Regions from separate parts of the Rhodobacter sp. 4.3.4 genome, predicted to be linked through region 2. Evidence: riboswitches for the same ligand, from Rfam matches in the RefSeq annotation. Region 2 holds a riboswitch; the other holds the start of a gene.
The links. A riboswitch is a leader RNA that binds a small molecule or an ion and turns the genes downstream of it on or off. The one in region 2 is predicted to bind cobalamin.
Positions count from the first base shown of each region.

Region 1: it holds a riboswitch for cobalamin, as region 2 does, so the genes downstream of both, AC4PTB_RS16480 (TonB-dependent receptor plug domain-containing protein) here and AC4PTB_RS10880 (ABC transporter ATP-binding protein) in region 2, are expected to answer to the same signal.

Region 1 covers NZ_CM178967.1:3,319,459-3,325,762, reverse strand. The annotation lists gene AC4PTB_RS16485 (DUF4198 domain-containing protein) at 106-969, shown strand; cobalamin riboswitch at 989-1,184, shown strand; gene AC4PTB_RS16480 (TonB-dependent receptor plug domain-containing protein) at 1,313-3,133, shown strand; gene AC4PTB_RS16475 (ABC transporter substrate-binding protein) at 3,237-4,049, shown strand; gene AC4PTB_RS16470 (FecCD family ABC transporter permease) at 4,046-5,029, shown strand; gene AC4PTB_RS16465 (ABC transporter ATP-binding protein) at 5,026-5,760, shown strand; gene AC4PTB_RS16460 (adenosylcobinamide amidohydrolase) at 5,757-6,304, shown strand, end outside.
Region 2 covers NZ_CM178967.1:2,244,471-2,250,774, forward strand. The annotation lists gene AC4PTB_RS10875 (hypothetical protein) at 1-1,474, shown strand, start outside; cobalamin riboswitch at 1,673-1,890, shown strand; gene AC4PTB_RS10880 (ABC transporter ATP-binding protein) at 2,109-2,882, shown strand; gene AC4PTB_RS10885 (ABC transporter substrate-binding protein) at 2,904-3,830, shown strand; gene AC4PTB_RS10890 (FecCD family ABC transporter permease) at 3,836-4,879, shown strand; gene AC4PTB_RS10895 (short-chain fatty acyl-CoA regulator family protein) at 4,884-6,304, opposite strand, start outside.

The sequences.
Region 1 (6,304 bases), 1.1 Mb from region 2:
TGGCCCCCGGGCCCGGCGCTCTGCCCGGCCCACCGGGGCCACATCCCTTCGTCCTTTCGCGTCTTGCGGCCGGTTGCCCGGACCGCGCCCCGGAAGGAAACGACCATGTTCTTGCACGGAAACCTGATGGCCGCCGCCCGCGCGCTGCTGGCGATCCCCCGCCCCGCCACGCCGGGGCTGATGGCGCATCTGCCCGAGGCGGGCGGCGTCCTGACCCTCGCCCTTGGCGATCCCCTGGGCGGGGGCGTCGTGCTGGATCTGCCGCCGCCGGGGGCGGTGGTGCATCTGCACGGCGCCCGCCGCACCGATCTGACCCCCGGGCTGACGGCGGATCTGCTGCAGGGCGCGGGCAATGCCGCGCGCGCCTGGCGGACCCGGGTCGATCTGTCGGCGCCGGGGTTGCACCGGATCCATGCCGAAGCCCCGGTCCGGCGCGATCCCGAGGGCCGCGGGCTGGTGCAGCACACGGCCGGGTGTTTCGTCTTGCGCGGCGCCGGAACCGCCAGCCCAGAGCCGCTCGGCCTTGCCGTCGAGATCCTGCCCGACCTGCTCTCGCCCGGGTTCCTGCCGGGGATGCGGTTTTCGGCACGGGTGCTGGCGCAGGGGCGGGCGCTGACGGCGACGACGGTGCTTCTGGAACGGGTGGGGGCGGAGCCTGTCGGCTCTCAGGTGCAAGCCCTGCCAGGCCATGGGGCGCCGCTGTGGATCGTGGCCGAAACCGACCGCGAGGGCCGGTTTCAGGTCGCTCTGCCCGCACCCGGGCTTTGGGCGATCACCGCGACGGGGCCGATCGGCTGGTCCGGGCTGCGGCCGCTGCGACATGTCATCACGCTCTGGCAGCGCTTCGGCGGACCGTCCAGCGGCCCCGAACAGGACGCCGAAGCCTTTGCAATGGCTTGGGAAACCGCCGTCACGCCGACGCCTTCCGGCGCCACCGCCGCGCCGCGGCCGCGCGAAAGCACCGCTTGACGCGCCGGGCGATTTCGTCTTGTCTGCGGCCCGTCCAAGTTCCGGCCTGCGGGTCGGATTGAAAGGGAACACGGAACGGCCCCCGGGCCCAGACCGTGGCTGCCCCCGCAACTGTGAGCGGCGAGCGACGTCGACTGGCCACTGGGTCCCGCCCGGGAAGGCCGACGAAGCGAAGACCCGTGAGCCAGGAGACCTACTTGGACGATCACCCACCCGGGCGCGAGGGGCGCCCCGGGAGCGGTCTGTCCGCAGAGGTGAGCTGTCGCCGTCTGCGGAAAGCCATGGCTTTTCCGCGACATCTCTCATGCCGGGCCGTTTGGCCCGAACGGAAAAGGTCTGTCCGATGCCGCCTCTGTCGCGTCTTGCCCTGCTCTCTGCCGCCGTCGCCTCTGCCGCCGCCCCCGTGCTGGCGCAGGAGGAGGTCACCGATCTGGACACGATCACCGTCACCGCCTCGGCGGAGCCGGTCAAGCTCAGCCGCACCGGGGCGACGGTCAATGTCCTCACCGCCGAGGAGATCGAGAAGGCTGGGGACAAATCGGTCGCGACGCTGCTGGCGCGTCTGCCGGGTCTCAGCATGACCCGCAACGGCGGACTGGGCGCCTCGACGGCGCTGCGCATTCGCGGCCTGTCCGGTCCCTATATCGGTGTGCGCATCGACGGGATCGACGTTGCAGACCCCGCGGGCACGCAATGCCAATACGATTTCGGCGCCACCACCGCGGGCGGGATCTCGCGCATCGAGGTACTGCGCGGGTCGCAATCTGCCCTTTACGGGTCCGAGGCGATCGGCGGCGTGGTCGACATCACCACGTTTCGCGCCAGCAAGGAAGGCACCGAGGCGCAAGTCGAACTGGAGACCGGGGCGCACGGCACCACCAGCGGCACCGCCTCGGTCGGCCTGAAGACGACCCTGGGGGAATTGGCGTTTTCCGCAAGCCGGATCGTCACCGACGGCATTTCCGCGGCGGCGGCGGGCACCGAGACCGACGGCTTTCGCGCCACCACGCTCAGCTTTTACGGCAGCTATGCGCTGACCGACACCGTCACCGTCGGGCTCAACGGAATTGCACGCGACAGTTTCAGCGAATTCGACAGCCCGCCAGCCGACACGGCCGAAACGGAAGACGGCAAGCTGCGCGGCCTGCGGGCCTTCGTGAATGCCGAGACCGGGGCGGTCCGCCACGAACTTTCCTATGCTCACACCGAAACCGAACGTCTCTATCCGCTTGGTTGGACAAAACTGTTCACCGGTACACGCGACCAGATCGGTTACAAGGGGAACTGGGATGCCGGCGGGGCTGTCTCGCTGAACTGGGGGCTCGACCGCACCGAGGAAGACTTCACCAATGACGCGGTTGGCGGCTCCAGCAGCACCAATTCCGTCTTCGGAGAGGCCCTCTATGCTCCGACCGAAACGCTCGATCTGTCCTTTGCCCTGCGCAATGACACGCATTCCAGCTTTGGCGGGAAGACCACGGGGCGGGCCGCGATGGCGTGGCGGCCGACCGACACCTGGGTCATCCGGGCGGTGGCGGGAACGGGGTTTCGCGCACCGTCGCTCTATGAGTTGCATGGTCCTTTCAAAAATCCCAACCTGCAACCCGAAACCAGCCGCAGCTATGAATTGGGCGCGGAATATCTTTTCGGCGCGGGAGGATCGGTGCAGGCGACGCTGTTTGATACCAAGATCAAGGACAAGATCCAATGGGCGGGCGGGGCTTACAATCAGGTGCCCGGAACCACGCAATCCCGCGGGGTCGAACTGACCGCTCGGACGCTGCTGACCACCGGATGGGACCTTTACGGCACCTATACCTACACCGACGCCTATGCGGTTTCGGGGACCGGTGTCGAAACCCCGGCGCTGCGTGTGCCGCGCAATGATCTGGTGATCGGTCTTGAGGGCCAGATCACCGACCGTCTGTCGGCATCGGTCGAGGCTGAACATGTCACCGATGTCTGGGACACTAATTCCTGGCCGCTGCCCGCCTCGAAGCTGCCCGATTACACGGTGGCGAACCTGTCGGTGTCTTATGATCTGACCGAGAGCGCTGCGGCCTATGTGCGGGTCGAGAATGTTTTCGACGAAACCTATCAGACCGTTCGCGACTACGGACAGCCCGGTCGGTCGTTTTATGTCGGGGTTCGTGCCAAGTTCTGACTCTGTTGCGCCGGAGGGCCTGGGCCTTCCGGCGTTCCTTTCGGGAAAGAAGGGCAAGATGACCGGTCGAGCAGAACTTTCGCGGGCTCAATGGCCAAAAGCGGTGAGCCGCGCCTTGCGGGCCGCAGGCTTTGCCATGCTCGGTGCGCTGGCGCTGCCGGTTGCGGCGGCGCCCGCCCGTGTCGTCTCGATCAACCTGTGCACCGATCAGCTGGCGATGATGCTGGCCGCACCGGGGCAGCTTGTGTCGGTCACGCATCTGGCGCGGGACCCCGCCGCCTCGGTGATGGCCGAGGCCGCCAAGGCCTGGCCCACGAACCGCGGTCAGGCCGAAGAAGTCTATCTGCTGCATCCCGATCTGGTGCTGGCCGGGCGCTACACCGCGCAGCCCACCGTGGCGATGCTGCGCCGCCTTGGCATTCCGGTCGCGGTCTTCGAGCCCGCCGACAGCTTTGCCGACATGCAGGCCGACATCACCCGGATGGGCGCCTTGCTCGGCCGCGAGCCCGAGGCCGCCGCGATGGCCGGGGCTTTCGCCGCAAGGCTTGCGCGGATCCGCGCGGCAAACCTGCCCGGGCCTCGGCCGCTCGCCGCCACCTGGTCGGCGCGCGGCTACATGTCGGGCCATGAAAGCCTTGCCGGAGAGATCCTGACCACTGCCGGCTTCGACACGCTGGCCGCGCGGATGGGGCGGGCGCAGGGCAGCACCCTGCCGCTCGAGGCGCTGGTTCTGGCCGATCCCGATCTGGTGGTCACCGGGCGGATCGGCCCCGGGTCGTCGCGTGCCGAGGAACCGCTGACCCATCCGGCGCTGCGCGCGCTGACCGGCCATCGCGCCGCCGTGGAAGACCGCGACTGGATCTGCGGCCTGCCCTCGGTTCTCGATGCCACCGACCGGCTCAAGGATATGAAATGACCGAAAGATCATTGCACACCGGGCTTGGGCTGGCGCTGGTCGCGCTGTTTGTCGCCTCGCTGCTGACCGGCGTGGCCGAGGTGGCGCCGCTGACCGCGCTCAAGGCGCTTCTCACCGGGGGCGAGGGGCCGCTGGGCCTGGTGATGCGGGAAATCCGGCTGCCGCGGGCGATTCTGGCCGTGCTGGTGGGGGCAAGCCTTGGGCTTTCGGGCGCGGCGATGCAGGGGCTGTTGCGCAACCCGATGGCAGAGCCCGGGGTGATCGGCATTTCCGCTGCCGCGGCGCTGGGCGCGGTGATCGCGCTGCAGACCGGGCTTGCCGCCAGCTTTGCCTTGGCCCTGCCGCTGGCGGCGCTGCTGGGGGCGCTGATCGGTGTCGCGGCGATCCTGTTTCTGGCCGGGCGCGGCGGCACGCTGGCGCTGATCCTGGCGGGGATCGCGCTCTCGGCGCTGGCCGCGGCGCTGACCTCGCTGGTGCTCAACCTTTCCCCCAATCCCTTTGCCGCACAGGATATCGTGTTCTGGATGATGGGCTCGCTCGCCGATTGCTCCTTCACCCATGTCGCGATCGCCGCGCCCTTCATCGCGCTGGGGGGCGTGCTGCTGGCCCGTTCCGGCCGCGGCCTTGAGGCGCTGACGCTCGGCGAGGAGGCTGCCGCCTCGATGGGCATCGACCTGACCCGGCTGCGGCTGACGGTGATCCTGGGCACGGCGGCCTCGGTCGGGGCGGCGACGGCGGTGGCGGGGACGGTCGGTTTCGTCGGCCTTGTCGTACCGCATCTGCTGCGCCCCCTTGTCGGCGCCAGCCCGGCGCGGCTTTTGCCCGCGGCGGCTTTGGGCGGCGCGGTGCTGGTGCTGATCGCCGATATTGCGGTGCGCAAGGTGCTGCCGGGGCAGGATCTGAAACTGGGCGTGCTGATGGCGCTGGTGGGGGCGCCGGTGTTCCTGAACCTGATCTGGCGCATGAGAGGCCAGCCATGAGCTTGCTGACATTGGACAATCTGACGGTGCAGCGGGGCGGGCGGGTGACCCTGCATCCGACCAGCCTGCGCGTCGGGCCGGGCGAGTTCATCGGCCTGATCGGCCCGAACGGGGCGGGGAAATCGACACTTCTGCGCGCGGCGCTGGGGCTGATCGCGGCGCGGGGCCAGTCCTCGCTGGCGCAGCTTTCGCCGCGCGCCCGGGCCCGGGCCGCCGCCTGGCTGCCGCAGCAGCGCGAAATCGCCTGGGGGCTGCGCGTCGCGGCGCTGGTGGCGCTGGCGCAGGACGGCCGCGAGGACGCGCCGCAGGTCGCGGCGGCGCTGACGCGGATGGATGTGGCGGCGCTGGCGCAGCGCCCGGCCACCGCGCTCTCGGGCGGCGAACAGGCGCGGGTGCTGATCGCCCGGGCCTTGGCGCAGGACACCCCGCTGCTTTTGGCCGACGAGCCGATCGCGGGCCTTGATCCGGCGCATCAGATCGCCTGCATGGCGCTTTTCGCCCGCCTTGCCGCCGAGGGCCGCACGGTGATCGCCTCGGCGCATGATCTGGGGCTCGCGGCACGGCATTGCACCCGGCTCTGGGTGCTGCATCAGGGCCGAATCGTCGCCGACGGCCCGCCCCGCGCCGTGCTGACCCCCGCGCTTTTGCGCGAGGTCTTCGCCATCCGCTGCCATCTCGCCGAGGCCGAGGGCGGGCTGATCGTGCACCCTCTGGCCGGGCTTGCGCCATGACGCCGTTGCAGGTCGGGCTGCAGCCGCCCTGGCTGGTCGTCGATCTGGGGGCGCCACTCCAGGTCCTGTCCTTCGCGCCGCACCGGCCCGGTCTGGTCACCGCGCGGCAGATCGTCTGGCGCGAGGTGCGCAACGCCGATCTGCCGCCGGGGCTTGATGTCGGGCCGTGGTTTGCCGATGTGCTGGCCGAGCGCGGGCTGCAGGACGCGGTGGCGATGCTGACCTCGCGCGATATCCGCCGGGTCACCCGCGCCAGCTGCACCGTGGCGGACTGGACGGTCGAGGTGCTGGCGACGGTGGGGCTGGGCAATGCGGAAGCGGTCGGGCGCCGTCTGCCGCCGCGCGATCCCGAGGCCGCGGGCTATGGCACGATCAACCTGGCGCTGCGGATCGCCTCCACCCTGCCGGGTCATGGCCTGACGATGGCCGCGCAGATCGAGGCGCTGAGCCTTGTCGCGCAGGCGCGCACGGCGGCGGTGATGGCGGTGGGGCTTGATCTGCCCACCGGACGGGCCACCGGCACCGGCACCGATTGCATCGCTAT
Region 2 (6,304 bases):
CGTCATCCATATTCCCGAGCTGGCGGGCGATCTGGCGCGGGCGATGCGGCACTGGTCGGCCAGCATGGCGAATGGCACCAGCCGCACACTGCTGCGCGAAACCCGCATGCTGCTGAACGGGCTGACGCGGATTCGCATCTTCTTTCAATTCCTTGCCACGATCACCTCGATCCAGATCTCGCGCAGCCGCTCGGGCCAGCTCAGCGCCTTCGTCGGCGCCCTGCGGGGGGTTTCGGCGCAGATCGAAACCGAACTTGCGCAGGCGCAGGGCGGGCTTGACGCCTTTGACCAGTCCTTCGAGGCCATCCTTGCCGTCGCGCGCGAGGGCGCCGATCATCTTGATCCCGCGGCCCGCCGCCTGACCGAGATCCTGGCGCCGATCGTCGCCGGACAGGCGCAGATGACGACGCGGCGGAACCGGGTCACGGCGCAGGCGCAAGAGCTGTCGGGCCGGATCGAACAGGTGGTCGCCCGTCTGGTCAGCACGTTCCAGTTCTCGGATTCGGCGGCGCAGCGGCTTGAACATGTCGAGACGATCCTGGCGCGCGCCGCCGCCCGCCCGCCCGGGCCGGAACGCGCGGCCTTCGAGCGGCTGGCCGCGGCGCAGCTGCAGGGGCTGGAGCGGGATACCGGCGACGTGCTGGCGCTGCTCGAAGACAGTTTCCACACCATCGAAGGGCTTGGCGGCGGTTTCGTGGCCGAGCTTGCCGCGCAAAGGGCCGAGGTGGAGCCGCTTCTGGCGGCGCAGGACCGCGCCTTTGGCCAGCTGAACGAGGCCCTGGCCGCGGTGATGCCGATGCTGCAGGGGATCATCGCCCGCTCGGCCGGGTTCGAGGGACAGATCGACCTGCTGCACCAGCGGCTCGACAATCTGGCGGGCATCGGCCAGACGATCGGGCTGGCCGGGGTGAACTCGCATCTGGAAGCGGCCCGGGCCGAGGTTGGGCAGAAGGAACTGACCTATATCGCGATGTCGGTGAAGGAGACGGCGCAACAGGCGCTCAAGACCTTTGCCGATACCGGGCGCACGCTGGATCAGCTGCGCAAGAGCTTCGACACCGGGGAATTTTCCGCGCTGCAGGACGGGATGAACCGGCTTGAGGCCGATCTGGGGCAGATCGCCGCCGGGCTGGAGCAGGCCCGGACCCGTCAGGGGCTGCTGTCGCGGCTGGAAGACGAGACGCGGACGGAAACCGCGGCGCTGGCGCGGCTGGCGATCTCGGGACGGCAGATGACCGCGGCGCTGGTGCAGACGATCCTGCGCATCGAGGCTCTGGGCGCGCTGCTGCGCGAGGGGCTTGGGGCGACGCCGGATCTGTCCTGTCTGGACGAGATTTCACCGATCTACACGATGGACCGCGAACGCGAAATCCACGCCGAGGTGATCGGGCTGCCGATGGCGGCGGCCGGTTTCGGCGCGGCCGAGCTGGCCTCTGCCGCGGCGCAGGACACATTGGATTCGATCCTGTTCTGAGGATTGCCGTCCATCGCGCCCCTTGCCGCGGGGCTTGCCCGGCGCTTTGGCTCCAGCGCAGCCCCCCTGTTGCGCGGCCCCCCGCTGCACGGTCGATGCGCGCCGCAGATCAGCGGCCGCTGGCCGTTCCCTTCCCGCATCGGCGCCAACCCCCTGATTTGACGCCTGAAGATGCGCCTTGACGGCGCGGGCATCCGCGGGCAGTCTGGCCGCGATGGTTCCCGGCCAAGCCACGCGCGGCCGGGTGAAAAGGGAATACGGTGAGGTGTAGGCATCAGCCGCCAAACCCGTAACTGCCCCCGCAACTGTAAGCGGCGAGCGCCCCCCGGCAACCACTGGCCCCGAACGCGGGGCCGGGAAGGTGGGGGAAGCCAGGACCCGCAAGTCAGGAGACCTGCCATCAGCGTCATCAACCACCGGGCGGGGTGTCCCGGAAGGAGCATGCGATGGATCTGCGCAAGCGGCGGCCTCTGGCCGGGCCGCAGCCTTTTCGGGCCCCTGCCGGGCGGTCCCTGCTGCCGCGTCCCGGGGCGGGGCCGGACTTTGCCCGCAAACCGGGCCCCCTGCCCGCGCCGCCCCGCCCGGTCGCCCCCGCCCGCCGCAGGAAGTCCCCCCGCTGCGAAAGGAAAACGCCGTGACCGTGGTCGAGCTTTCCGGGGTGTTCTGGGGGCCGAAAGGGCAGCCGGACATCCTGTCGGACATCTCCTTTGCCGTGCCCGAGGGGCAGATCCTGGCGATCTGCGGCGCGAACGGGGCGGGCAAATCCTCGCTTTTGCGGCTGCTCTACCGCCACCATGCGCCCCGGCGCGGCACGGTGCGGCTGCTGGGCCGCGATCTGTGGCTGATGAGCGCGCCCGAAGCCGCCCGCGCGCTAGCCGCGGTGCTGCAGGAACAGCCGGGGGAATTCGGCCTGACGGTCCGGCAGATCGTCGCGCTGGGGCGGTTGCCGCATCGCCGCGGCTGGGGCGCGGGGCTGGCCACGCCCGACGGCGCCGATGCCGCCCTTGTCGATGCGGCGCTGCACCGGCTCGACCTTGCGCCGCTCGCCCAGCGCAGCTTCGGCACGCTCTCGGGCGGCGAGCGGCAGCGGGTGATGATCGCGCGCGCGCTGGCGCAGCAGCCGCGGGTGATCGTGCTCGACGAGCCGACGAACCATCTCGACATTCGCCATCAGCTTGACCTGCTGGCGCTGCTGCGGGGCCTTGGGCTGACGGTGATCACCACGTTGCACGACCTGACCCTGGCCGCCGGCTTTGCCGACCGGGTGCTGGTGCTGCACGAGGGCCGGATTCTGGCCGATGGCCCGCCCGGAAGCGCGCTGACCGAGACGGTGCTGGCCCGGGCCTTCCGGGTGCAGGCGCAGATCGACCGCAGCGGCGCCACCCCCCGGTTTTGCTTCCATCTCTGACCCTCCCGAAAGGACCCCCCGATGATCGCCCGTTCCCTTGCGCTTTTGTGCCTGACCGCCTCGGCCGCGCTGGCCGATCCGGTCAGCGTGCAAAGCTGCAACCGCACCGTCAGCTTCGATGCCCCGCCTGCCCGCGCGATCTCGAACGATGTCAACCTGACCGAGATGATGCTGGTTCTGGGCCTGCGCGACCGGATGGTGGGCTATACCGGGATTTCGGGCTGGAAGACGCTTGACCCCGAGATGCGGGCGGGCGTGGCGGAACTGCCCGAGCTTTCGGCGAAATATCCGACGAAAGAGGTTCTGGCCGCGGCCGAGCCGGATTTCTTCTTCGCGGGCTGGAACTACGGCATGAAGGTCGGCGGCGAGGTGACGCCCGAGACGCTGGCGCCTCTGGGCATCAAGACCTACGAGCTGACCGAAAGCTGCATCCATCTGGGGCCGCGGCCGCGCGCCAGCATGGAGGACATGTACACCGACATCCTGAACCTGGGCCGGATCTTCGGCGTCAGCGAGCGGGCCGAGGCGCTGGTGGCGGGCTGGAAGGCCGATCTGGCGCGGCTGACGGCGGGGGTCGATCACAGCACCCCGCCGCGGGTCTTTGTCTATGACAGCGGCGAAAAGGCCCCCTTCACCGCGGGCGCCCATGCCATGCCCAGCGCGCTGATCGAGGCCGCGGGCGGGCGCAACATCATGGACGATCTGGAAAAAAGCTGGGCCGAGATCGGCTGGGAAACGGTGGTGGAGCGCAACCCCGAGGTGATCGTGATCGTCAATTACGGCGATGTGACGGCCGCGCAGAAGATCGCCTTCCTGAAGGACAACCCGGCTTTTGCCGGGATCGCGGCGGTGCGCGATGACCGTTTCGTGGTGCTGGACTATGTCGAGGCGACGCCCGGGCCGCGCAATATCCGCGCCGTCGAAAAGCTGGTGGCGGGCTTTCGGTGAGGGATATCAAGACGCCCCGCCGCGGTCCTGCGGCGGGTGTGACGGCGCGGCTTGCCCTTGCGGCGGGGCTTGTCGCGGTGCTGATCGCGGTGATCGGCCTTGGCGTCAGCCTGGGCGCGGTGCGCATCCCGCTGACCACGGTCTGGGGGGTGGCGCTGGACCATCTGGCGCCGGGCTTGGTCACCCCGGACTGGAGCCCGGGGCGGGAAAGCATCATCTGGGAGATCCGCTTTCCGCGGGTGCTGCTGGCGGCGCTGGTGGGGGCGGGGCTGGGCCTTGTCGGCGCGGCGCTGCAGGCGGTGACGCGCAATCCGCTGGCCGATCCGCATCTGATGGGGATTTCCTCGGGCGCGGCCTTCGGGGCGATTGCGGCGCTGTTGCACACCGGGCTGTTTCTGGGGCTGCTGACGGTGCCGCTTCTGGCCTTTCTGGGCGCGCTGGCGGCGACGGCTCTGGTGCTCGGCGTCGCGCATCTGGCCGGCGCCAGCAGCGCCGAGCGGCTGGTTCTGGCGGGCGTCGCGGTCGGCTTTGTCGTGATGGCCGGGGCCAATATCCTGATTTTCCTGGGCGATCCGAAAGCCGCGCATACGGTGGTGTTCTGGATGCTGGGCGGGCTGGGGCTGGCGCAATGGTCGCATCTCCTTTGGCCCCTGGCCGTGCTTTTGCCCTGCGGGCTTTGGCTTTGGCTGCAATCGGGGCGGCTTGACGCGGTGGGGCTTGGCGATGAAACCGCCGCCAGCCTTGGTCTCGAGGTCGGCCGCTTCCGGCTGACGGTCTTTGCCGTCGCCGCGCTGATCACCGGGGTGATGGTGGCCTTTTCGGGGATGATCGGCTTTGTCGGCCTGATGATGCCGCATCTGGTGCGGATGGTGCTGGGCAGCGCCAATGCCCGCGTCCTGCCCGCTTCGGCCTGGGCGGGGGCGGTGTTCCTGATCCTGGCCGATCTTTGCGCCCGCATCGTCATGGCGCCCGAGGATCTCTCGATCGGCATCGTCACCGGCCTGACCGGGGGGCTGTTCTTCCTGTGGATGATGACCCGCCGCGCCTGAGCCGTCAGCCCGCGTCGAAACGAAACAGCGCCAGCGAGCGTTCGCGTTCGTTCACCTGCAACGGCCGGTTCACCGGGGCATGGGCGCGGGCGGTGCAATCGGCGCGTTCGCACAGATAGCAGTTCAGCCCGATCTCCACCGGCCGGGTGCGGGACAGGTCGATCCCCTCGGCATAGATCAGCCGCGGCGCATAGGCGACATCGCAGCCAAGCCCGATCGCCAGCCGCTGCGCCGGGGCGCCATGCGTGCCCCCCGCCCGTGTCACCGTGCGCGCCACCGAGAAGTAGCTCGCCCCCTCGGGCATGCGGATCACCTGCGTCTGCACCCGGTCGGGCATTTCAAAGGCGGCATGGATGTTCCAAAGCGGACAGGTGCCGCCAAAGCGCGAAAACGGAAACCGCCCGGCGCTGAAGCGTTTCGAAAGATTGCCCGCCCGGTCCACCCGCACGAAAAAGAACGGAATCCCCCGCGCGCCGTCGCGTTGCAGCGTCGACATCCGATGCGCGGTCTGCTCGAAACTGGTGCCGAAGCGATGCGACAGCAGCTCGACATCATAGCGGTTCGCCTCGCAGCTGGCCAGAAACCGGCCGTAAGGCATCATCAGCGCCGCAGCGAAGTAATTCGCCAGACTCACCCGCATCAGCGCCGCCGCCGCCGGGTCCTCCAGCCCCGCCTCGGCGATCAGCCGCGCCAGGATCGGCTCCTGCTCCAGACTGGCCAGCAGCACCCCGATCTGAAAGCGGCGGCTGGCCTGGCCCAGCAGTTCCGAAAGCAGCAATTCCCGCCGCTCGGGGTCATAGCGGCGCAGCTGGCCGCGCATCACCTCGGCCGGGTCGATCCGCACCGTCACCCCATGCGCCGCCAGCCGCCCGGTCAGCGCCAGATGCGGCTCGTGCCGGTGCAGGGCGAGTTCGCCCGCCAGATCCTCGGCGGCACGGTCGAGCGCGTCGACATGGTTGCGCCGGGCGTAAAACCAGGCCCGCACCGCCTCAACCGGGCGCGAGGTCTCGCCCAAAGCCTCGACCTTGTCGCGGTCGGTCAGCGGGTTCTCCTCGGCCATCGGCGCCAGCACCGCCGCGCGATGCGCCGCCTGCAGCCGCACGAAAGCCGCCGCGATCCGCGGCGAGGCCTGCAACACCGCCTCGATCTCGGCGCGCGGCACGGCATCGGCCCCGGCGGCGGGCGTTTTCAGCGCGGCGGCGAAATCGGCGGCCAGCTGCGCATCCGCGGCGGGCGAGAGTTCCGAGATGTTCAGGTCATAGACCTCGGCCAGCCGCATCAGCAGCTTGACCGAGGCCGGGCGCTGATCGGCCTCGATCAGGGTGATGTAGCTGGCCGAGACCCCAAGCTCTGCCGCCATCTGCGCCTGCGTCAGCCCCAAAGACTGCCGCAGCACTTTCAGCCTTTGCCCGATGACCAGCTTTT